DNA from 3 places in the Kluyvera ascorbata genome. Region 1 is predicted to be linked to each of the others. Evidence: predicted binding sites of a transcription regulator. Region 1 holds the regulator's gene; each other region holds the start of a gene.

Evidence for each region. Region 1 encodes CRP, which controls carbon source genes, mostly activating them, when cyclic AMP is high. Its sites were predicted from a motif close to ATGTGANNNNNNTCACAT; they were not measured.
Region 2: the regulator CRP is predicted to act here: its motif matches at 5,572-5,589, upstream of MY052_RS23760 (6-phosphofructokinase).
Region 3: the regulator CRP is predicted to act here: its motif matches at 2,127-2,144, upstream of MY052_RS16515 (PTS mannitol transporter subunit IICBA).

What each region holds. Positions count from the first base shown of each region.
Region 1 is NZ_CP096201.1:408,022-415,449, forward strand. It holds gene MY052_RS01825 (YccS/YhfK family putative transporter) at 1-1,185, opposite strand, end outside; gene crp (cAMP-activated global transcriptional regulator CRP) at 1,241-1,873, opposite strand; gene MY052_RS01835 (OsmC family protein) at 2,178-2,582, shown strand; gene MY052_RS01840 (phosphoribulokinase) at 2,679-3,542, opposite strand; gene MY052_RS01845 (YheU family protein) at 3,608-3,826, opposite strand; gene MY052_RS01850 (hydrolase) at 3,823-4,845, opposite strand; gene mdcA (malonate decarboxylase subunit alpha) at 5,094-6,749, shown strand; gene MY052_RS01860 (triphosphoribosyl-dephospho-CoA synthase) at 6,749-7,428, shown strand, end outside.
Region 2 is NZ_CP096201.1:4,972,823-4,980,250, reverse strand. It holds gene fdxH (formate dehydrogenase subunit beta) at 1-824, opposite strand, end outside; gene fdnG (formate dehydrogenase-N subunit alpha) at 837-3,887, opposite strand; gene fdhD (formate dehydrogenase accessory sulfurtransferase FdhD) at 4,389-5,138, shown strand; gene MY052_RS23765 (YdgH/BhsA/McbA family protein) at 5,267-5,479, shown strand; gene MY052_RS23760 (6-phosphofructokinase) at 5,868-6,848, shown strand; gene MY052_RS23755 (PTS sugar transporter subunit IIB) at 6,860-7,174, shown strand; gene MY052_RS23750 (PTS sugar transporter subunit IIC) at 7,167-7,428, shown strand, end outside.
Region 3 is NZ_CP096201.1:3,456,653-3,464,080, forward strand. It holds gene bioA (adenosylmethionine--8-amino-7-oxononanoate transaminase) at 32-1,321, shown strand; gene MY052_RS16510 (kinase inhibitor) at 1,392-1,868, shown strand; gene MY052_RS16515 (PTS mannitol transporter subunit IICBA) at 2,328-4,313, shown strand; gene MY052_RS16520 (mannitol-1-phosphate 5-dehydrogenase) at 4,367-5,521, shown strand; gene MY052_RS16525 (MltR family transcriptional regulator) at 5,689-6,246, shown strand; gene MY052_RS16530 (putative acyl-CoA thioester hydrolase) at 6,456-7,428, shown strand, end outside.

The DNA of each region.
Region 1 (7,428 bases):
CGTCATCAGGATCCAGTAAGGCTTTGGCAGATGCAGCGCGGCGCCCATCAGGCTGGCGATACTGAGCATTACGCTGAGCCGGGCGGCATTACGTAGCGCCGGAGATTTCAGCGACAGGTAGTTTTTGAGCGCCGCGAATAGCGGCAGGCGGCGCTCTTTATCGGCCATCAGGTTGCGCGGGTAGAGCGGGCGCTGGGAGCGCAGCACGCGGGCAATGCGGCTGAAGTGCCAGGCGCAGAACTGGCCAACCGGGTTATCTGGATGCTGGTCGGCAATTTTTTCCAGCGCGCCTATCTGCTTGTCCATATTGAAGCGGGTAGGGTAGCGGTGATAGAGAATATCGTCAGCCAGTACCCTCAGGCGTGACGCCACGGTCTGGGCGTTCCAGCGGATCACCGCTTCGGCGTGGCTGCGTTCAACCAGCTTTTGTACCTCTTCCGGCTGGTGCAGGCTGACGGAGATATGTTCTTGCAGGTCGAGCCCCACCTGGAAGGCGCGCAGCAGGCGCTTATAGTCGTTGTGCTGATTCGCGGCGAGCATATGCAGTTGCTGGTAGCACTGAGAGATGAGATCCACCACCTTCTGTTGACGAGTGAGCAGCGGCGGCAGCGCGGTGCTCGGGTCAGTGTGCTGGGTCAACAGGCTATATTTGGCTTCGCAGTACTCGGCGAGCTGTCGGTAGAGCAGGCTCAGCGATTCCCTCAGCGGCTGCTCGCGCCATATCCAGAACCACCACCAGTTAAACAGCCCATACCACAGCGTGCCGAACGCGTAGAGCAGTAGCGGCTCCCAGATGGGCATATTGCCCGCCAGGCTTAAGGTGAAGATAGAAGCAATCAGCGAGGCGGGCAGTAACCGCCCGTGCAGCGCGCTGATTTCCGCCGTGACGCCCAGCAGCAGCGCCAGCCCGGTGAGAATCAGCGGTAAGGGGATATCGCGCGCCAACAGCAGCTGTACGGCAAGGCTACATCCGGCAAACAGACAGCCACCGATAATCAGGCGTTTAAAGAAGCGCTTATGTGGGGTATCGAGGCCGGCGATATTGCAGCAGGCAGGCACCAATGAAAACAGCAGACCCTGCTGGAGATGGCCGAACAGAAGCCCGATGGCAACCGGCAGGCATAACACCAGCGTTTGCCGCAGTGCATAGTTGACTTCGGGGTGGTAAATCAGCCTGCGCCACATAGGGGGAAAAACAAAAATGGCGTATTGCTTTTACAATACGCCATTTTGGGCTGGATTAGCGGGTTCCGTAGACGACAATGGTTTTGCCGTGCGCGGAGATCAGGTTCTGATCTTCCAGCATTTTCAGAATACGGCCCACGGTTTCACGGGAGCAGCCAACGATCTGACCAATTTCCTGACGGGTGATTTTGATCTGCATACCGTCCGGGTGGGTCATAGCGTCCGGCTGTTTAGCCAGGTTCAGCAGGGTCTGAGCGATACGACCGGTTACGTCCAGGAAGGCCAGGTTACCAACTTTTTCAGAGGTGACCTGCAGACGACGCGCCATCTGAGAAGAGAGACGCATCAGAATGTCCGGGTTAACCTGGATCAGCTGACGGAATTTTTTATAAGAGATTTCAGCAACTTCACAAGCGGTTTTTGCTCGTACCCATGCGCTGCGTTCCTGGCCTTCTTCGAACAGGCCCAGCTCACCGATAAAGTCGCCCTGGTTAAGGTAAGAGAGGATCATCTCTTTGCCTTCTTCATCCTTGATGAGTACAGCCACTGAGCCTTTTACGATGTAATACAGCGTCTCTGCTTTTTCACCCTGGTGAATCAGCGTGCTCTTCGATGGGTACTTATGAATATGGCAATGAGACAAGAACCATTCGAGAGTAGGGTCTGTTTGCGGTTTGCCAAGCACCATGCGCGGTTATCCTCTGTTATAAGCTCTTCCCAGCGGCAAAAACATTGCAGCCACTGGTTGCAATAGTATCCTTCCCGTTACCTGGGAAGTCGGCTGTCGAATAGGGTCGCAGCCTGTAATGTGATGTCCTCTGCATACATGCAGTACGTTTATGTATTACCGTAGCATCCCGACTGTTTTAGCATAGCTTTAGCCGTGTGTCTCCTGGTGTCTCGCTTCAGCATGACGGCGATCGCCTTCCATTGCGAGAATTGTTATGTGCGCGTAATCTGAGAAGAAAATTGCAACCTGGGAGTTAAATATTATGCAAGCACGTGTGAAATGGGTTGAAGGGTTAACCTTCCTCGGTGAGTCTGCTTCTGGCCACCAAATTTTGATGGACGGTAACTCCGGCGATAAAGCGCCGAGCCCGATGGAAGTCGTGCTGATGGCCGCCGGTGGTTGCAGTGCGATTGACGTCGTCTCTATCCTGCAAAAAGGTCGCAATGACGTGACCGACTGCGAAGTGAAGCTCACTTCTGAGCGCCGTGAGGAGGCCCCGCGTCTGTTTACGCACATCAACCTGCACTTTATCGTCACCGGTAAAGCGCTGAAGGATGCGGCGGTATCGCGTGCGGTCGATCTGTCTGCTGAGAAATACTGCTCAGTTGCGCTGATGCTCGAAAAAGCGGTCAATATCACTCACTCTTACGAAGTGATTGAAGGCTGATTGCATGCTAGACGTAGCCCGGCCGAACGCAGTGACGCCGGGGACATTCCCGGCGTCGGTGCTTGCGCACCTCGTCCGGGCTACCTGGTCTTGATGCTAGTTCCGACCTTCCATCAGCCGCTGCACCAGCGGCGTCATGATTAATTCCATCGCCAGCACCATCTTCCCGCCGGGAACGACCAGCGTATTCATATGCGAGATAAATGAACCCTGCAACATGGCCAGTAACCACGGGTAGTCGATGTGCTCGAGATTACGGAAGTGAATCACCACAAAACTCTCGTCCAGCGACGGAATGCTTTTGGCTGCAAACGGGTTAGAGGTATCGACCGTTGGTACACGCTGGAAGTTGATATGGGTGCGGGAGAACTGTGGGGTGATGAAGTTGATATAGTCTTCCATTGAGCGCACTACGGAATCCATCACCGCCTCGCGGGAGTGACCGCGCTCACTGGTGTCACGGATCATCTTCTGGATCCACTCCAGGTTAACAATCGGCACCACGCCAACCAGCAGATCAACATGCCGCGCGACATCGTGCTGCGGTGTCACCACGCCGCCGTGCAGTCCTTCATAGAACAGCACATCGGTCGGTTCCGGTAACGGCTGCCACGGCGTAAACGTGCCGGGTACCTGGTTCCAGGGAACCGCTTCATCATAGGTATGCAGGTATTTGCGCGACTTCCCCTGCCCGTTCAGGCCGTAGTCGCGAAAGGTTTGTTCCAGCAGGCCAAAGTCGTTGGCATCCGGGCCGAAATAGCTGATGTGGCGGCCAAGATCACGGGCCTTGCGGATAGCCATATCCATTTCCGGACGGGTGTAGCGGTGAAAGCTGTCGCCTTCGACTTCCGCCGCGCGCAGGTTGAGCTGAGCAAAGATTTTACGAAACGCGAGGCTGGTGGTGGTGGTTCCTGCTCCGCTGGAGCCGGTAACGGCAATGACCGGATGTTTGGCAGACATGCGAATAACTCCCTGAACAGACGACAACGGAAGCGGGGTAAACGCTTCCTGTCGTTAGAGTATAGTTAACCGCGAAATTGGTTACGGGGCATGATGTTGACGGTCTCGTGAAGTTCAGACCACACCAGCACCGCTTCGCCCGTTTGTAGCTGGTGTTTGACGTCGGCGACCTTTTGCGCAAGTGAACGTTCATATTCACCATAATCAGTGCCTTCGCGCAAGACAAAGCTTTCAATCAGATTATCCAGCGTCTCCGGGTCGATATCCTGCCAGGGAATCATCATGCTTTAGTCCCTAGCCACGGCATCAGCCAGGCGGGGATGCGTTTTTCCAGCCACATTTCCGGGTGGCGCAGCGTGCCGCCGATAAACCCGACGTGCCCGCCGTACTCGGTGAGCTGATAGACGACGTTGTCCGGCAGCTCTTCCTGGGCTGGAATGGAGTGGTGGTCCATAAACGGATCGTCTTTCGAGTGGATGATCAGCGTCGGTTTGGTGATTTTGCTTAAGATAGGCATCGCACTACATTGACGGTAGTAATCAATCGCATCGGCGAAGCCGTGGATCTTCGAGGTGATCGAATCGTCAAACTCGCGGATGCGGCGCATGCTTTTCAACTGACGCAGATCCACCGGCAGCGAGCCAGGATAGGCTTTGAGCTTGCGGGCGGCGTTGCCTTTCAGCAGGTTCAGCAGATAGCGCTGATAGACCCGCGAGAAGCCTTTATCCATGTGGTAGCTGCAGGCTTCCAGCATAAACGGCGCGGAGACAATCACCGCCGCATCGATCGGCACGTCGTCACCTTCTTTGGCCAGCAGGCAGGCCAGCATGTTGCCGCCCAGCGAGTAGCCGACCGCCGCCGTTGGCGCTTTACCGTATTCACGCTGTAGCCAGTTCAGGAACCAGGTGCCGTCTTCCGTTTCACCGGAGTGATAAATACGGTTCAGGCGGTTTGGCTCGCCGCTGCAGCCGCGAAAATGCATGACCACGCCTAGCCAGCCTTGCGCTTTCGCCGCGTTAATCAGGCCATGCGCGTACGGGCTGTGTAAGCTGCCCTCCAGACCATGAAACACCACCAGACGAGGCTTATGCAGCGCACCGGCCGGGTCTTCACTCCATGCTAAATCGACGAAGTCGCCGTCCGGCAGCTCAAGGCGTTGCCAGTGTGGGGTGAATTGCAGCTTGCGACGAAGCAGGCGTGGCAGCATCGTCTGAAGATGACGATTGCTTATGCCGCGCATGGGCACGAAGTCCGCGCTGCTTGAGGTGTCGATACTGAGATCGTGGTGGGTTGTTTCAGTCATAACTCGGCGATGTTTACCTGGAATCTGCGCCTACTATACCGTCACTTTGCCATCGTGTTTATGAAAATGAGGCATCGGTAGTCGTTTTTCTCCCATCAGGATCTGATCCTAATCACAATTTGTTACTTCAATTATTACTCTCAGGCTAATGATTCTCTCCTACGCTTAATTGATGACTTTCTCACCAGGGTGCACACTCTTTTCAGTGTTAAGCAATCAAAATGATTAGCTGAATCAGGAGGTTAATAATGTTATCTGGGCAAACACCAGCACGCGTCTGGAACACACGCCGCACCGAAAAACAGCGGCGTCTGGCTTCCGTTCCGGTGCAGGGCAAGGTTCTGCCAACCGCAGACCTGACCGCAATGCTGGAAAAACTGATCGCGCCGGGTGACCGCGTGGTATTAGAAGGGAATAACCAAAAGCAGGCAGATTTCTTATCCCGCATGCTGGCCGAGGTTAACCCGCAGATTGTGCACGACCTGCACATGATCATGCCGAGCGTCGGCCGCAGCGAGCATCTGGACATCTTCGAAAAAGGGATCGCCCGCAAGCTGGACTTCTCCTTCTCCGGTACTCAGAGCCTGCGTATTTCGCAGCTGCTGGAAGATGGTCAGTTGGAAATCGGCGCCATCCACACCTACATCGAACTCTATTCCCGTCTGTACGTTGACCTGTCGCCGAACGTGGCGCTGATTGCCGGCTTCAAAGCCGACCGCAAAGGTAACCTCTACACCGGGGCGAGTACCGAAGATACCCCAGCGCTGGTTGAAGCCGCCGCGTTCCACGACGGTATCGTCATCGCACAGGTGAACGAGCTGGTGGACGATGAATGCGACCTGCCGCGCGTGGATATCCCTGGCTCCTGGGTTGATTTCGTGGTTGTGGCCGACAAACCGTTCTTTATCGAACCGCTGTTCACCCGTGACCCGCGTCTCATCAAACAGGAACACATCCTGATGGCGATGATGGCGATTAAAGGCATCTACGCGGAACACCAGGTCCAGTCACTGAACCACGGTATCGGCTTTAACACCGCGGCTATCGAACTGCTGCTGCCAACTTACGGCGAACAGCTCGGCCTGAAAGGCAAAATCTGTAAACACTGGACGCTGAACCCGCATCCAACGCTGATTCCGGCGATTGAGAGCGGCTGGGTTGAAAGCGTGCACTGCTTCGGCGGCGAGCTGGGGATGGAAGAGTACATCCGCGCCCGTCCTGACATCTTCTTTACCGGTTCCGACGGCTCGATGCGTTCTAACCGCGCCTTCTGCCAGCTGGCAGGTCAGTACGCGGTGGATATGTTCATCGGTTCTACCTTACAGGTTGATGGCTACGCCAACTCCTCTACCGTGACCCGCGGTCGTCTTTCTGGCTTCGGTGGCGCGCCAAACATGGGTCATGACCCACACGGTCGTCGTCATGCTACGCCAGCCTGGCTGAACATGATCACCGAACCGGACCCAATGCAGCGCGGTAAAAAACTGGTGGTGCAGATGGTCGAAACCTTCCAGGCGGGCGTGAAGCCAACCTTCGTTGAAAAACTGGACGCGGTTGATGTGGCGAAAGCCTCCGGCATGCCGCTGGCACCGGTGATGATCTACGGCGACGACGTGACCCACGTGCTGACCGAAGAAGGTATTGCTTACCTCTACCGCGCCAAAGATCTTGAAGAACGCCGTGCGATGGTGGCTGCGGTCGCGGGTATCACCGATATCGGTCTGGGCGTTGACGCGAAACGCGTAGCCGAGCTGCGTCAGAGCGGCAAGGTTGTCTATCCGGAAGATATGGGCATTCGTCGTACCGATGCCACCCGTTCGCTGCTGGCAGCCGGTAGCGTCGCTGACCTGGTGGAATGGTCCGGCGGTCTTTACAACCCACCTGCGAAATTCCGGAGCTGGTAATGAAACTTCTGCCCCAGATTCAGGTTGAAGGCGGTGCCGAATGGCTGGCGCGAACCGCCACGCAGTGTCTGATTGACGAAGCACGATTAAGCCCGAAACCCGGTCTGGTGGACAGTCGGGGGAACGGTGCGCACCACGATTTATCGCTTGCGCTAATGGAGCGCTCCGCGCACAGCCTGACCCCCACGTTTCAGGCGCTGGCGCAACAAAGCTGGCAACGTCCGGCGGATATTGCGCTTAGACAAACCATAGGGCGACTCGGCCGCGAAGGCGAGCAACAGATGATGGCGGCCACCGGCGGGGTCAATACCCACCGAGGTGCGATTTGGGCACTGGGACTGCTGGTGAGCGCCGTGGCAATGCATGGCGGAGCGGGCAACGCGAAACAGGTTGCCGCGACCGCCGCCGAACTGGCGAAGCTGCCAGATGCCGCGGCCCCAAAAGTGTTTAGCAAAGGGCTGCGCGCCACCCACCGTTATCAGGTGCCGGGCGCGCGTGAAGAGGCGCAGCAGGCGTTTCCACATGTGATGCAGCGTGCGTTGCCGCAGCTACGGCTAAGCCGACTTAACGGCAGCAGCGAAGCCCATGCGAGGCTCGACGCGCTGATGGCGATCATGACCTCACTGACCGATACCTGCGTGCTGTCCCGCGCCGGGTTGGAAGGGTTGGACGCTATGCA
Region 2 (7,428 bases), 490 kb from region 1:
TGGAAGATGCTCGCGGCGAACGTAGCAGCAAAGCCGATAGCGGCTAGCGGTTTCCAGACGCCTTTCCAGAACTTCACGGTAGCGCTGATTTCCGGGTTCTCCGGCAGACCGTGGTACAGATTCGGTTTGTCGGCATGGTGCAGCACGTACATCACGTGCGTACCGCCAACGCCTGCCGGATCGTACAGGCCCGCATTGTCGTAACCACGGGTTTTCAGTTCGGCCACGCGCTCGCCCGCCAGCACTTTCATATCCTCTTTGGAACCAAAGTGGATAGCGCCGGTTGGGCACGTTTTCACGCATGCCGGTTCTTGCCCAACGTTCACGCGGTCAACGCACAGCGTACATTTGTACACGCGGTTGTCTTCCGGGTTAAGTCGCGGCACGTTGAACGGGCAGCCAGCGATACAGTAGCCACAGCCAATACACTGCTCGGACTGGAAGTCGACGATGCCGTTGGCATACTGAATGATAGCCCCTTCTGACGGGCATGCTTTCAGGCAGCCCGGGTCGGCGCAGTGCATACAGCCATCCTTACGGATGAGCCACTCCAGTTTGTCGTTCTGTTCCACTTCCGAGAAACGCATCACCGTCCAGGATTTGGCGGTCAAATCTGCCGGGTTGTCATACACCCCGACGTTGCTGCCAATCTCGTCACGGATATCGTTCCACTCTGAACAGGCCACCTGACAGGCTTTACAGCCGATACAGGTGGTCACGTCGATAAGCTTCGCCACCTCTTCCTGGTGATCCCGCGCGCGAGGCGCGGGAGTGAAACCGTTAGTGGCGGAACGACGGATAATGTCCTGCGATTGATAAGCCATAGGTCGTCTCCGTTACACCTTTTCCACGTTCACCAGGAAGGACTTGAATTCCGGCGTCTGCGAGTTCGCATCGCCAACGGACGGAGTTAAGGTGTTCGCAATAAACCCTTTCTTCGCCACGCCTTCATAGCCCCAGTGGATTGGAATACCGATGGTATCGATATCCTTACCGTCAACTTTCAGCGTGCGGATACGTTTGGTCACCACCGCCTTGGCTTTGATATAGCCGCGGTTGGAGGAGACCTTCACGGTATCGCCGTGGCCGATGCCGAGCTTATCGGCCAGCTTCTCACCAATCTCCACGAACTGTTCCGGCTGTGCGATGGCGTTAAGCAGCGCATGTTTGGTCCAGTAGTGGAAGTGCTCGGTCAGACGGTAGGTGGTACCGACGTACGGGAACTTGTCCGCTTTACCCAACGCTTCCCTATCGCCTTTAAAGATACGGGCGGCAGGGTTCGAGATGACGTTCGGGTGCAGTGGGTTAGTGCCCAGCGGCGTTTCAAACGGCTCGTAGTGTTCCGGGAACGGACCTTCTGCCATCTTATCGAGGGCGAACAGGCGACCCATCCCTTCCGGCTGCATGATAAACGGCCCGACGTTGCTGCCCGGTGCCGCGGTGCTGTAGTCCGGAATATCCACGCCGCCCCATTTCGCGCCGTCCCACTTGATGAGCTGGCGTTTTGGATCCCACGGGTTCCCCTGCGGGTCTGCGGAAGCACGGTTATACAGGATGCGACGGTTCAGCGGCCATGCCCAGGCCCAGCCCAGCGTGTTGCCAAGGCCGGATGGATCGGCGTTATCACGACGCGCCATCTGGTTGCCGTCCGGCGTCCAGCTACCGGCGAAGATCCAGCAGCCGCTGGCGGTGGTACCGTCATCGCGCAGTTGGGCGAACGAGCTCAGCTGTTGGCCTTTTTTCACGATAACCGCGCCGGTTGCCGGGTCGATAATATCGGCCAGCGCCTTACCGTTGTTCTCCATCGCCACTTCCTCAGACGCTGGTTCATCCGGCGTTGAGTAGTTCCAGCTCATGTTCAGCACCGCTTCAGGTACCGGGCCGCCCTCTTCGGCGTACATCTTACGCAGGCGTAAGAAGATACCGGCCAGGATCTCACCGTCGGTGACGGCATCCCCTGGGGCGTCCGCGCCTTTCCAGTGCCACTGCAGCCAGCGACCGGAGTTAACGATAGAACCGTTCTCTTCGGCGAAGCAGGTGGATGGCAGGCGGAAGACTTCAGTCTGGATTTTCGACGGGTCAACATCGTTTGACTCGCCGTGGTTTTGCCAGAAGGTCGCCGTTTCAGTGTTGAGTGGGTCAATGGTGACGAGGAACTTCAGTTTAGAAAGCGCCGCGACCGTTTTGTTTTTGTTCGGGAATGACGCAACCGGGTTAAAGCCCTGGCACAGATAGCCGTTGACCTTGCCCTCGTTCATCATCTCGAAATACTGCAGGACGTCATACCCTTTGTCCCACTTCGGCAGCCAATCAAAGCCCCAGCTATTTTCCGCCGTCGCTTTATCGCCGTAGAAGGTCTTCATCATCGAGACGAAGAATTTCGGGTAGTTGCCCCAGTAGTTCACCTGACCATCCAGCAGCGGTTTAGGCGTGTTGGCGGTTAGATAGGTTTGCAGGTCAGCCTGTTTCTCGCTTGGCAGCGTCATATAGCCAGGCAGGCTCGTCGACAGCAGGCCGAGGTCGGTCAGACCCTGGATGTTAGAGTGACCGCGCAGGGCGTTCACGCCGCCGCCTGCCATGCCCATGTTGCCGAGCAGCAGCTGAATCATCGCCATGGTACGGATGTTCTGCGAACCGATGGAGTGCTGCGTCCAGCCCAGTGCATACAGGAACGAGGCGGTTTTATCGTGGGCGCTGGTTTCTGCAATGTACTCACAGACTTTCAGGAAGTCGGCTTTTGGCGTACCGCAAATCTGCTCAACCACGTCCGGCGTGTAGCGGGAAATGTGCTGTTTCAGCAGATTCCAGACGCAGCGAGGATGGCTGAGGGTGGTATCGCGTTTGGCGTGACCGTTCTCGTCCAGCTCGTAGTTCCACGAGGTTTTATCGTACTTACGGGCTTCCGGGTCATAGCCGCTGAACAGGCCGTCGTCGAAGCTAAAGTCTTCGCGCACGATCAGGCTAGCGTTGGTGTAGGCCTCGGTGTACTCGCGGTTGAATTTTTCGTTATTCAACAGGTACAGCATCACGCCCGACAGGAAGGTAATGTCGGTGCCGGAGCGAATAGGGGCGTAGAAATCCGCCACTGACGCGGTACGCGTAAAGCGGGGATCGATAACAATCAGCTTCGCGCCATTATGGATCTTGGCTTCCATCGCCCAGCGGAACCCCACCGGATGCGCTTCTGCCGCGTTCCCACCCATCACAACGATGAGATTGGCGTTCTTAATGTCAACCCAGTGGTTGGTCATCGCACCGCGACCAAATGTTGGAGCAAGACTTGCTACCGTTGGTCCGTGTCAGACACGCGCTTGGTTGTCGACCGCGAGCATACCGAGCGCGCGGGTGAATTTCTGGGTTAAGAAGCCGGTTTCGTTACTGGAAGCAGAGGCGCACAGCATCCCGGTGGTCAACCAACGGTTAACGGTGGTACCTGCTTCGTTTTTCTCAATAAAGTTGGCGTCACGGTCGGCCTTCATCAGTTTAGCGATGCGGTCAAACGCTTCGTCCCAGCTGATTTGCTGCCATTTATTGGAGCCAGGTGCGCGGTATTCAGGGTATTTCAGACGGCTTTCAGAGTGGATAAAGTCCACCAGACCTGCGCCTTTCGGGCACAGCGCGCCGCGGTTGACCGGGTGATCCGGGTCCCCTTCGATGTGGAAAATTGAGGCTTTCGCGTTTTTTGCGCCGTCGCCGAGGCTATACATTAAAAGCCCACAACCGACAGAGCAGTAAGTGCAGGTGTTACGGGTCTCACGGGTGCGCAGCAATTTATACTGCCGTGTTTCCGCGAGTGCGATGCCTGGGGCAAAGCCCAGTGCGGCTGCCGTGGTTCCTGCCATACCGCCAGCGCAGATCTTAAAGAACTGCCTTCTGCTGACCTGCATGGTTAGCTCCTTGTTTCGACATTGTCATTGCTTGTAATTGTTCTTCGTCGTAGTCAGACGAAGATTCTGAATACTGCGATGCCCTCAGTTCCTGGAGGGCTTTGGTTCAGAATACCACAATATCGGTAGGCTTGTTCTAACGCGGTTAACAACAGGTGAATGGATTTTGCCGGGGTTAACATTGAATCGTGATATTTATCACATTTAACCCTGCATATCGCGCTGATTTCGCGCGTGATTAGCGAAGATAACCATAAGGTAGTACCTCTGGTTTAATCAGTCGTTTTGTAGCAGAATGCCGCGAAAAATGCGTATTGTGCGTTATTGCACCACAACTTGATCCATAATAAGCCTCAATTCCCTCCAGTTGTGATGGAATAGATGCCCCTTATTTCGATGTCGTTCAGAGTATTTGCCGTGTTTAATTTTAAAGATGAAGTCGAACCCTCGTTGCAGCTGATTGGTGCAGCCGAGCGTGCTGTCTTCAGAAGGCCAAAGATTATGCAACCCACACAGGATATTCTCGCTGAAGAAGTTCCCGTTGCGCTGGTCTACAACGGCATTTCTCACGTCGTCATGATGGCGACGCCGAAAGACCTCGAAGCCTTTGCCATAGGTTTTTCCCTGTCTGAAGGCATCATTGAACATCCGCGTGAAATATTCGGGATGGACGTTGTGCCGGCCTGCAACGGCATGGAAGTCAGAATTGAGCTCTCCAGCCGTCGCTTTATGGGGCTGAAAGAGCGCCGTCGTGCGCTTGCCGGGCGAACCGGGTGTGGCGTTTGCGGCGTCGAGCAGCTCAACGATATTGGCAAACCTATCCAGCCTCTGCCTTTCAGCCAGACCTTTGATCTGGCTTACCTCGATCATGCGTTAAGGCATTTAAACGATGTTCAGCCCGTTGGCCGTGAGACGGGTTGTACCCACGCGGCAGCCTGGGTTATGCCATCGGGTGAGCTGGTGGGCGGGCATGAAGACGTGGGTCGCCATGTGGCGCTGGATAAACTGCTGGGCCATCGTGCGCAGGAAGGGTCGCGCTGGCAGTTGGGCGCAGCGCTGGTTTCCAGCCGTGCCAGCTACGAGATGGTGCAGAAATCAGCCATGTGCGGCGTCGAGATTTTGTTTGCGGTTTCCGCAGCCACCACGCTGGCGGTAGAAGTTGCCGAACGCTGCAACCTGACGCTGGTGGGTTTTTGTAAGCCGGGCAGAGCGACAATCTACACGCATCCACAGCGTCTTATCGGTGAGTAATTAATATTCAATTAATTTGAATGATGACAACAAATCCTTCCGCTTTTCGTTGAACGATGTGAGGACTATTATTTATCACATCAAGGCAACACGCCTTACCCAAACAACCAAGTGAAAGGGTTTACATCATGAAAAGCATCAAAACTTTTGTCGCAGTTATCGCTCTTGCCGCTTCTTTCGGTACCTTCGCTGCTCAGACCGTGACCGCAACTGCCTCTACCATTGACGGTGCAGAAGCGAAAATTGCAGCTCAGGCTGAACAGGCTGGTGCAAGCTCCTACAAAATTACCCAGGCTTATTCCGGTAACCGCGTGCACATGACCGCTGAACTGAACAAATAAGCGATAAGCACCTGTCGAAAGAGCGCCCTTGAGGCGCTTTTTTTGTTTCTGCCATAGATCCCCACGCATCGCTCCCTTCTTAAGATAAAAATATGTGTCGATGTTCACATTTTTGCGCTCTCATAAAAGCGCCATCAACTCTAAAAACCATTTTTTTATTTATGGGTATTAATCCATAAAATAACTTCCTGATAATTAAAGTTTTTAACTAATAAATGTCGCTTTGATCTCATTTTAAAAATGAGATTTAAATCACAAAAAACACCGGTTTTTATTATGTGTCAATATTAGGTCTGGCTTTAATTATCGCAATTATGTGATCTTCGTTGCAAATAGAGGTCTTGAAGTCAGGGAAAAATGCTTTCACGGAAACAGGTGAGGGCAGAAGATGAAAATCGGTATTGTCATTAGCGGCGGAGATGTCTCCGGAATAAATAATTTTATTTTCCAGGTCGCGAGACTCGCCTGTGCACAGATCACACTATTTAACGGCGGCATACCGGGTTTATTAGATAAAGATCACCGAGAGGTCTCATGGTCAGATTTAGTAGATTTTTCCATTTCCTCTATTCCTATTATTACATCCGGACGTACGGCACGAAATTTACAGAGAAGTGAGTACGAAACCATCGCGAGAAAAATAAAGTCGCTACGTATTGATGTGCTGATTATGGCTGGAGGTGATGGTAGCCTGCAATTCCTGAATACGCTCAGCGAATTTGATATTAACTGCTTTGGCGTGGGTATGACGATCGACAATGATGTTTATGGCAGCGACTACACAATTGGTTTTTCTACCGCCTGTGAGCAAATTATCAAAGAAGTATCGCGCCTAAGAAATACCGGTAGGGCACTTCCTGGTCGTGTTTTTATGGCAGAGATTCTGGGGGGATATTGCGGTGAGCTAACGCTGCAATCGGCGATAAAATCAAACGCCGATATAGCGCTGATCCCAGAAGCGCAGATCCCTCTGGACGCTCTTGCTAAGCGCGTTAAGCAAAAACTGGCTAGCCAAAATAGTGTCGTCATTCTGTGTTCGGAAGGTTACACACGAGAGTACTCTCCAGGCTTTCAGGGCGCAATAGATACCATGATAAAACAACTTGAACCGCGTATTGGCGTCCGTATTCGTAAAACTATTATTGGGTACGGTTTACGCAGTGGCGACCCAACATGTGAGGAAATTTATCAGGGTACAATTATGGCGAATGAAGTGGTTCGCTGTATTCAATCTGGTATGAAAAATAAAGCTGTTATTATTAATTCAAGCAATAAACCTATTCCGATTGATTTAGCCAGTATGAAAAAACGTCTGGTTGATACCGACGGACATTATTATAAACTTGCCAAACAACTCAATATAATTTGAGGAGACCCTACATGCTGAAAATTCTCTGCGTATGTGGCTGCGGCCTCGGCTCAAGCTTTGCTATTGAAATGACCGCCAAGGCCGTTTTAAAGAAGCTGGAAATTCCGGCACATATTGAACACACCACGGTTTCTGAGGCCGGGGCATTTAAATCTGACATGATTCTGACGCAAAAAACCTTTGCCGATATTCTGACAGCCGATGCCAGCGAAGAAGAGATAAAACGCGTGGTGATATTAAATAAACTGACGGACAAAGATGAGATCGAACAAAAGATTGTCGCGTTTTTAAATGAACGTAATTTACAGGTAGCCGACTATGAATAGCGTCGTTGAGTTTATCGTCAAAGATTTGCTCGGGCAGGCTTCAATACTCATTGCCTTTATTGCGATGCTGGGGCTTATCCTACAGAAAAAATCACCGGGCAAGACGGCTGAGGGCACGTTTAAAACCCTGCTCGGTTTTTTAATCATGATGGCGGGTATCAACATCATTGTGGCTACGCTGACGTTTCTGAATGACATCTTCACTCAGGGCTTTGGTATGAAGGGCTACATTACCGATGTCGCGGCGATTGCCG
Region 3 (7,428 bases), 2.0 Mb from region 1:
AAAACTTTTCAAAATGGTTTACAAGTCGATTATGACAACGGACGATCTTGCCTTCGATAGCCGCCATATCTGGCATCCCTACACCTCAATGACCAAACCGCTGCCGGTCTATCCGGTGGTTTCTGCCGAAGGCTGCGAGCTGCATCTCGCCAACGGCGAGCATCTGGTGGACGGCATGTCTTCGTGGTGGGCGGCCATTCACGGCTACAATCACCCGCGGCTGAACGCGGCGATGAAGACGCAAATCGACCAGATGTCGCACGTGATGTTTGGTGGAATCACCCACCCTTCCGCCGTGGCGCTGTGCCGTAAGCTGGTGGCGATGACGCCGGAGCCGCTGGAGTGCGTGTTCCTTGCCGACTCGGGTTCGGTGGCGGTGGAAGTGGCGATGAAAATGGCGTTGCAGTATTGGCAGGCCAAAGGCGAGTCGCGCCAACGTTTCCTGACCTTCCGCAACGGCTACCACGGCGACACCTTTGGCGCGATGTCGGTATGCGACCCGGATAACTCCATGCACAGCCTGTGGAAAGGCTACCTGCCGGAAAACCTGTTTGCGCCTGCGCCGCATAGCCGTTTTGACGGGGAGTTTGACGAGTACGATATGGTGGCCTTTGCCCGCCTGATGGCCGCGCATCGTCATGAGATTGCCGCCGTTATCCTCGAGCCTGTCGTTCAGGGCGCGGGCGGTATGCGGATGTATCATCCTGAGTGGCTAAAGCGTATCCGCAAGATGTGCGATCGCGAAGGGATCCTGCTGATTGCCGATGAGATTGCCACCGGCTTTGGTCGTACCGGCAAGCTGTTTGCCTGCGACCATGCGGGGATTAGCGCCGACATTCTGTGTCTCGGCAAAGCGCTGACCGGCGGCACCATGACGCTCTCCGCCGCCATTACCACCCGCAACGTTGCCGAGACCATCAGCAACGGCGAAGCAGGCTGCTTTATGCACGGCCCGACCTTTATGGGTAACCCGCTGGCCTGCGCCGTCGCGACAGAAAGCCTGGCGCTGCTGGAGAGTGGAGAGTGGCAAATGCAGGTGGCGGCAATTGAACGCCAGCTCAAGCGCGAACTCGCCCCAGCCGCCGACGCGCCGCTGGTCGCCGATGTCCGCGTGCTGGGCGCCATTGGCGTCGTCGAGACGCGCTACCCGGTGAATCCGGCGCTGCTCCAGCGCTTTTTCGTTGAACAGGGCGTGTGGATCCGTCCGTTTGGCCGCCTGATTTATCTGATGCCGCCATATCCGATCTCCCCGCAGCAGCTGACGCGCTTGACCCGAGCGGTGTGTCTCGCGGTCGAACAGGAAACATTTTTTATCCAATAAGCTGCGGTAATCCGCCCGCGTTGCCGCTACACTCCTTTGTTAATCAGTTGATTAACAAAGGAGGCAGTTGATGAAATTAGTCAGCCACGACCTGCGTGACGGTGAAAAGCTTCCCCATCGCCAGGTGTTCAACGGCATGGGCTACGATGGCGAAAACCTTTCTCCCCATCTGGCCTGGGACGATGTCCCCGCTGGCACCAAAAGCTTTGTCGTAACCTGTTACGACCCGGATGCACCAACCGGCTCCGGCTGGTGGCACTGGATTGTTGCCAATATTCCAGCAGACACCCGCGAACTGCCAGCCGGCGCAGGTTCTGGCCTGGTCAGCTTACCGGCAGGCGCTTTGCAAACGCGTACCGACTTCGGTAAAGCGGGCTACGGCGGCGCGGCTCCGCCAAAAGGTGAAACCCACCGTTATATCTTCACCGTCCACGCGATGGACGTTGAGAGCATTGAGGTTGATGAAGGCGCCAGCGGCGCGATGGTTGGCTTCAACGTGCACTTCCATAGCCTCGGCAGCGCATCCATTACCGCCCTGTTCAGCTAATCAAAAAACGCTCTGTTAAAGCCCTGCTCGGGAAACCTGGCAGGGCTTTTTTGTGCCTGAGGCGCCGTGCTGTAATTTTCTAACGTAAAGGTCGAAGCGTGAAGGGAAAGCAAGGAAGCGTCAGAGGAATGTAAATATATCTTGTGAATTTGATCACAATTCAAAAACAAACAGCCCAATGCAAAAGGTGATTTAAATCACAAAAAACCGTCCGGTAAAGGTGAGATTTTCGCTTTGTTGCCGACTTACAGCCTGTTTATGTGATGAATATCACTATAAACAGCCATTTGATAGGGTTTGGATGGTGATCCAGATCACAAACACCCCTCGGGGTACGCGAGACGAAAACGCCGTGATAGAGTCGATTTTGCATACAGAACGACTGGATGGTTTTTGGCGAAACCATCACGACTATGACGACGCGCAGCATCTAAGACGCGCACCACGAGGGGTGTTTTTATGTTATCACCAGATATCAAGGTCAAGGTACAGAATTTTGGCCGCTTCCTCAGCAATATGGTGATGCCCAATATTGGCGCATTCATTGCCTGGGGTTTGATTACTGCATTATTTATTCCCACCGGATGGCTCCCTAACGAGACGTTAGCCAAACTGGTTGGCCCGATGATCACCTACCTGCTGCCGCTGTTAATCGGCTACACCGGTGGTCGCCTTATCGGCGGCGAACGCGGTGGCGTGGTCGGTGCCATCACCACCATGGGCGTTATCGTTGGCGCCGATATGCCAATGTTTATGGGCGCGATGATTGCCGGCCCGCTGGGCGGCTGGGCAATTAAACGCTTCGACCGCTGGGTTGACGGTAAAATCAAAAGCGGCTTTGAGATGCTGGTGAACAACTTCTCAGCCGGTATTATCGGCATGCTGCTGGCGATGCTCGCCTTCCTGGCCATTGGCCCGATGGTTGAGCTGCTCTCTAAAGCGCTGGCAACGGGCGTTAACGTCATGGTGCAGAACAACCTGCTGCCGTTAACCTCTATCTTTGTTGAACCGGCGAAAATCCTGTTCCTCAACAATGCCATTAACCACGGTATCTTCTCACCGCTGGGTATTCAGCAGGCCACCGAAACCGGTAAATCTATCTTCTTCCTGATTGAAGCAAACCCAGGCCCAGGCCTCGGCGTGCTGCTGGCGTACATGTTCTTTGGCAAAGGTAGCGCCAAACAGTCTGCGGGCGGTGCGGCAATCATTCACTTCTTCGGTGGCATCCACGAAATTTACTTCCCGTACGTGCTGATGAACCCACGCCTGCTTCTGGCGGTGATTCTGGGCGGCATGACCGGCGTATTTACCCTGACCCTGTTCAACGCAGGTCTGGTCTCCCCGGCTTCTCCAGGTTCTATCTTTGCCGTACTGCTGATGACGCCGAAGGCCTCCATTATTGGCGTGGTGCTGTCGATTCTGGCCTCAACGCTGGTCTCCTTCCTGACCGCCTCTATGCTGCTGAAGCGCGTTCGCGTTGGCGATGAAGAGAGTAACGGTCTGGCCGAAGCCACCCGCCGCATGCAGAGCCTGAAGCAGCAGTCTAAATCCGGCGGGAAATCGTCCGGTGAGCTGCCACAGCCTGCGATGCGTAGCGAAACGCTCGACCTCTCTAAAGATTTGCACCACGTGCGTAAAATCATCGTGGCGTGCGATGCGGGCATGGGTTCCAGCGCATTGGGCGCAGGCGTGCTGCGCAAGAAGGTTAAAGATGCGGGTCTGACCCATATTTCAGTCACCAACTGCGCCATCAACAGTCTGCCTGACGATGTTGACCTGGTGATTACCCATCAGGATTTAACCGAACGCGCCATGCGCTTTGCACCACAGGCGATGCATATGTCGCTCTCTAACTTCCTGGATAGCGGCCTGTATACCGACCTGACCACTCGTCTGCTGGCAGCTAAACTGCCTGCCGCCGCCAACGACAGCCGTCTTATTAACCAGACGATTATCGCGGCGAACGACGACGCGTTCGACGGCACCGAGCGCGACGAGAATCTGTTTAAGCTCAGCGCAGACAACATTTTCCTCAACCTGACCGCCGAGAATAAGGCTCAGGCCATCCGCTTTGCCGGTGAGATGCTGGTTTCCGGTGGCTACGTTGAGCCGGACTACGTTGACGCCATGCTGGCGCGTGAAGCGCTGACCACCACCTATCTTGGAGAATCCATCGCGGTGCCGCACGGTACCGTCGAAGCCAAAGACCGCGTGCTGCGCACCGGGATTGTCATTTGTCAGTACCCAGAAGGCGTTCGATTCGGCGATGAGCCGGACGATATTGCCCGGCTGGTTATTGGCATTGCCGCCCGCAACAACGAGCACGTCCAGGTTATCGCCCGCTTAGCGAACGCGCTGGATGATAAAGACGTGATTGAGCGTCTGACGCAGACCACCAGCGTTCAGGAAATCCTGCAGATTCTGTCAGGCGAGCAAGCAGCATAAGGCTTCAGGGGCAGACGCCCCTGACATGGAAAGATTTTCTCGAGGTCAGATTTATGAAAGCGATTCATTTTGGTGCAGGGAATATTGGCCGGGGCTTCATTGGCAAACTGCTGGCCGACGCACAGGCGGAGTTAACCTTTGCCGATGTTAATCAGCCGCTGGTCGATCAGTTGGCGCACCAGCAGCACTATCAGGTCAACGTGGTGGGCGAAAACGCCCGCGTCGAGCAGGTCAACCGCGTGAGCGCCATCCACAGCAACAGCCAGGATGCCATCCGACAAATTGCCGAGGCGGACATCATCACCACTGCCGTTGGCCCACAGGTATTGAGCAAAATCGCCAGCACGCTGGCGCAAGGGCTGATTGCCCGCCACCAAAGCGGCAATCAGCAGCCGATGAACATTATTGCCTGCGAAAATATGGTGCGCGGCACCAGCCAGCTCAAGCAGCACGTACTGCTGGCGATGCCTACCGAGCTTCACGGCTGGGTGGAAGAACACGTCGGTTTTGTCGATTCTGCCGTCGACCGCATTGTGCCGCCGGGCTCCGCGGCGAACGACGATCCGTTGGATGTCACCGTTGAAACCTTCAGCGAATGGATTGTCGACAGCACGCAGTTTAAAGGCCAGCTTCCCGATATTGCGGGGATGGAATCCACCAGCAACCTGATGGCCTATATCGAGCGTAAGCTGTTTACCCTCAATACGGGTCATGCGATTACCGCTTATCTTGGACAGCTAGCCGGACATAAAACCATTCGCGATGCCATTCTGGATCCGGCGATTCGCGATGTCGTGAAAGGCGCAATGACCGAAAGCGGTGACGTGCTGATCAAACGTTATGGCTTTGATCCTGTACAGCATGCCGCTTACATCGAAAAAATCCTGACGCGTTTTGAAAACCCGTATCTGCATGACGATGTTGAGCGCGTTGGCCGTCAGCCGCTGCGTAAACTGAGTGAAGGTGACCGCCTGATTAAGCCATTGCGCGGCACGCTGGAGTACGGCCTGCCCTACAGCAACCTGGTGATGGGCATCGCGGCAGCGTTAAGCTATCGCAGCAGCAATGACCCGCAGGCGCAAGAAATGGTGGACCGGCTGCGTGATAATGGCGTCACCCACACTGTGACCCAGGTCTGCGGCCTGCAGGACGAGCCAGCCCTTGTCGCTCAGATTGTGAATGTGTATAACGCCATGCAACGGAAATAAATGTTGTTGCCCATTGGGTTGGAGCTGCTGCGCTGGCAGCAGCTCCGGAATAAGAAGGTAAGATGAAACAAAATCGCCTGCGCGTGATCGCGCAACCAGAGATAAAAGGACCTCATCCGAAGGAGCAGGCTCCCGTAAAGTCACGCGCTTCGGTCAATGAAACCACCATGATGGCAACAATGGACGAATCTGACCTTTATAAAAACCAGGCCGCCGAAAACCGGGTTCTCGAAAAGCTCAACGCGCGCCAGACGCTCAGCGGGTTTATTCAGACAACGGTCATTTTGCTCGCCGAAGCGGTAGACCTGTTGATCCTGCAGGCCTTTCGCAAAGATGACTACGCGGTGAAATACGCGGTTGAGCCACTACTCGAAGGCAGCGGCCCGCTGGCCAACCTGTCGGTGCGCCTCAAGCTGATTTACGCCCTCGGTGTGATTAGCCGCGACGAATACGAAGACGTTGAGCTGCTGGTTGCCCTGAACAACGAGCTGGAACAAGAGAATATTGTTTACAGCTTCACCGACGATGAAATCCTTGGCCCGATTAGTATGCTGCACTGCATGACGGCGCTGCCGCCTCAGCCAACGCTGCATATGCCGGAAGATGTCGTGGATGACGCGCTGCGGACCATGCAGGAACAGCGCTATCAGCAGATGGTGCGCTCCGCATTGGTACTGAGCGTCACTGACTTGATTACCCGTTTGTCGCACAAAAAAGCGTTCTGACCGCCCCGCCTTTTGCACATCAACCCTCTGCATAGGCTATTCGCACGGCGGTCTTTTCCGCCAGATGCTTTCCCCTCCTGCGTACTTCACGGTAAGTCGGCAAAAAAACAGGTGATTTTTTTGCCAGCACATCTTCCCGTTTCGCTCAACTTAGTATAAAAAGGCTGCTTTTACGGGATTCACATTCACTTAAATTAGCCTGGAGCAACATGAACACTTTCTCGGTTTCTCGTCTGGCGCTGGCATTGGCTTTTGGCGTGACACTGACGGCTTGCAGCTCAACCCCTGCGGATCAGCAGCCTTCTGACCAGGCCGCCCCTGGTACGGCGTCTCGCCCGGTGCTGTCAGCGGATGAAGCGCAGAACTTTGTCGCCGCGCGTTATTTCTCTTCTCTTGACCCTAACGCTGCCGCCTGGTCTCCGTCTTCCATCGCCGTTCCGGCCAAAGCAGACTTCGTCGTAGGTCCTGCTGGCACTCAGGGTGTGACTCACACCACCATTCAGGCTGCGGTTGATGCCGCGATTGCTCGCCACAGCAGCTCTCGTCTGTACATCGCGGTTCTGCCAGGTGAATACCAGGGCACCGTCTACATTCCAGCAGCACCGGGTAGCGTGACCATTTATGGTACCGGCGAGAAAGCGATCGACGTAAAAATCGGTCTGGCGATCGACTCCGAGATGGACCCAACGACCTGGCGTCGTCAGGTGAACCCAAGCGGCAAGTACATGCCGGGTAAACCAGCATGGTATATGTTTGACAGCTGCCAGAGTAAGCGCAGCGCAACCGTGGGCGTGATGTGCTCCGCAGTAGTCTGGTCGCAAAACAACGGTCTGCAATTGCAGAACCTGACCATCGAAAACAACCTCGGTGACAGCGTGGATGCCGGAACGCATCAGGCGGTAGCCCTGCGTACCGATGGCGATAAAACCCAGATTAACAAAGTGAACATTCTGGGCCGTCAGAACACCTTCTTCGTGACCAACAGCGGCGTCGATAACCGCCTGCAGAACAACCGCCAGACCCGTACGCTGGTCACCGACAGCTATCTGGAAGGCGATGTGGATATCGTTTCCGGTCGTGGCGCCGTGGTGTTCGATAAAACCGACTTCCGCGTGGTGAACTCTCGTACCCAGCAGGAAGGTTACGTGTTCGCGCCAGCAACGCTGTCCAACGTCTATTACG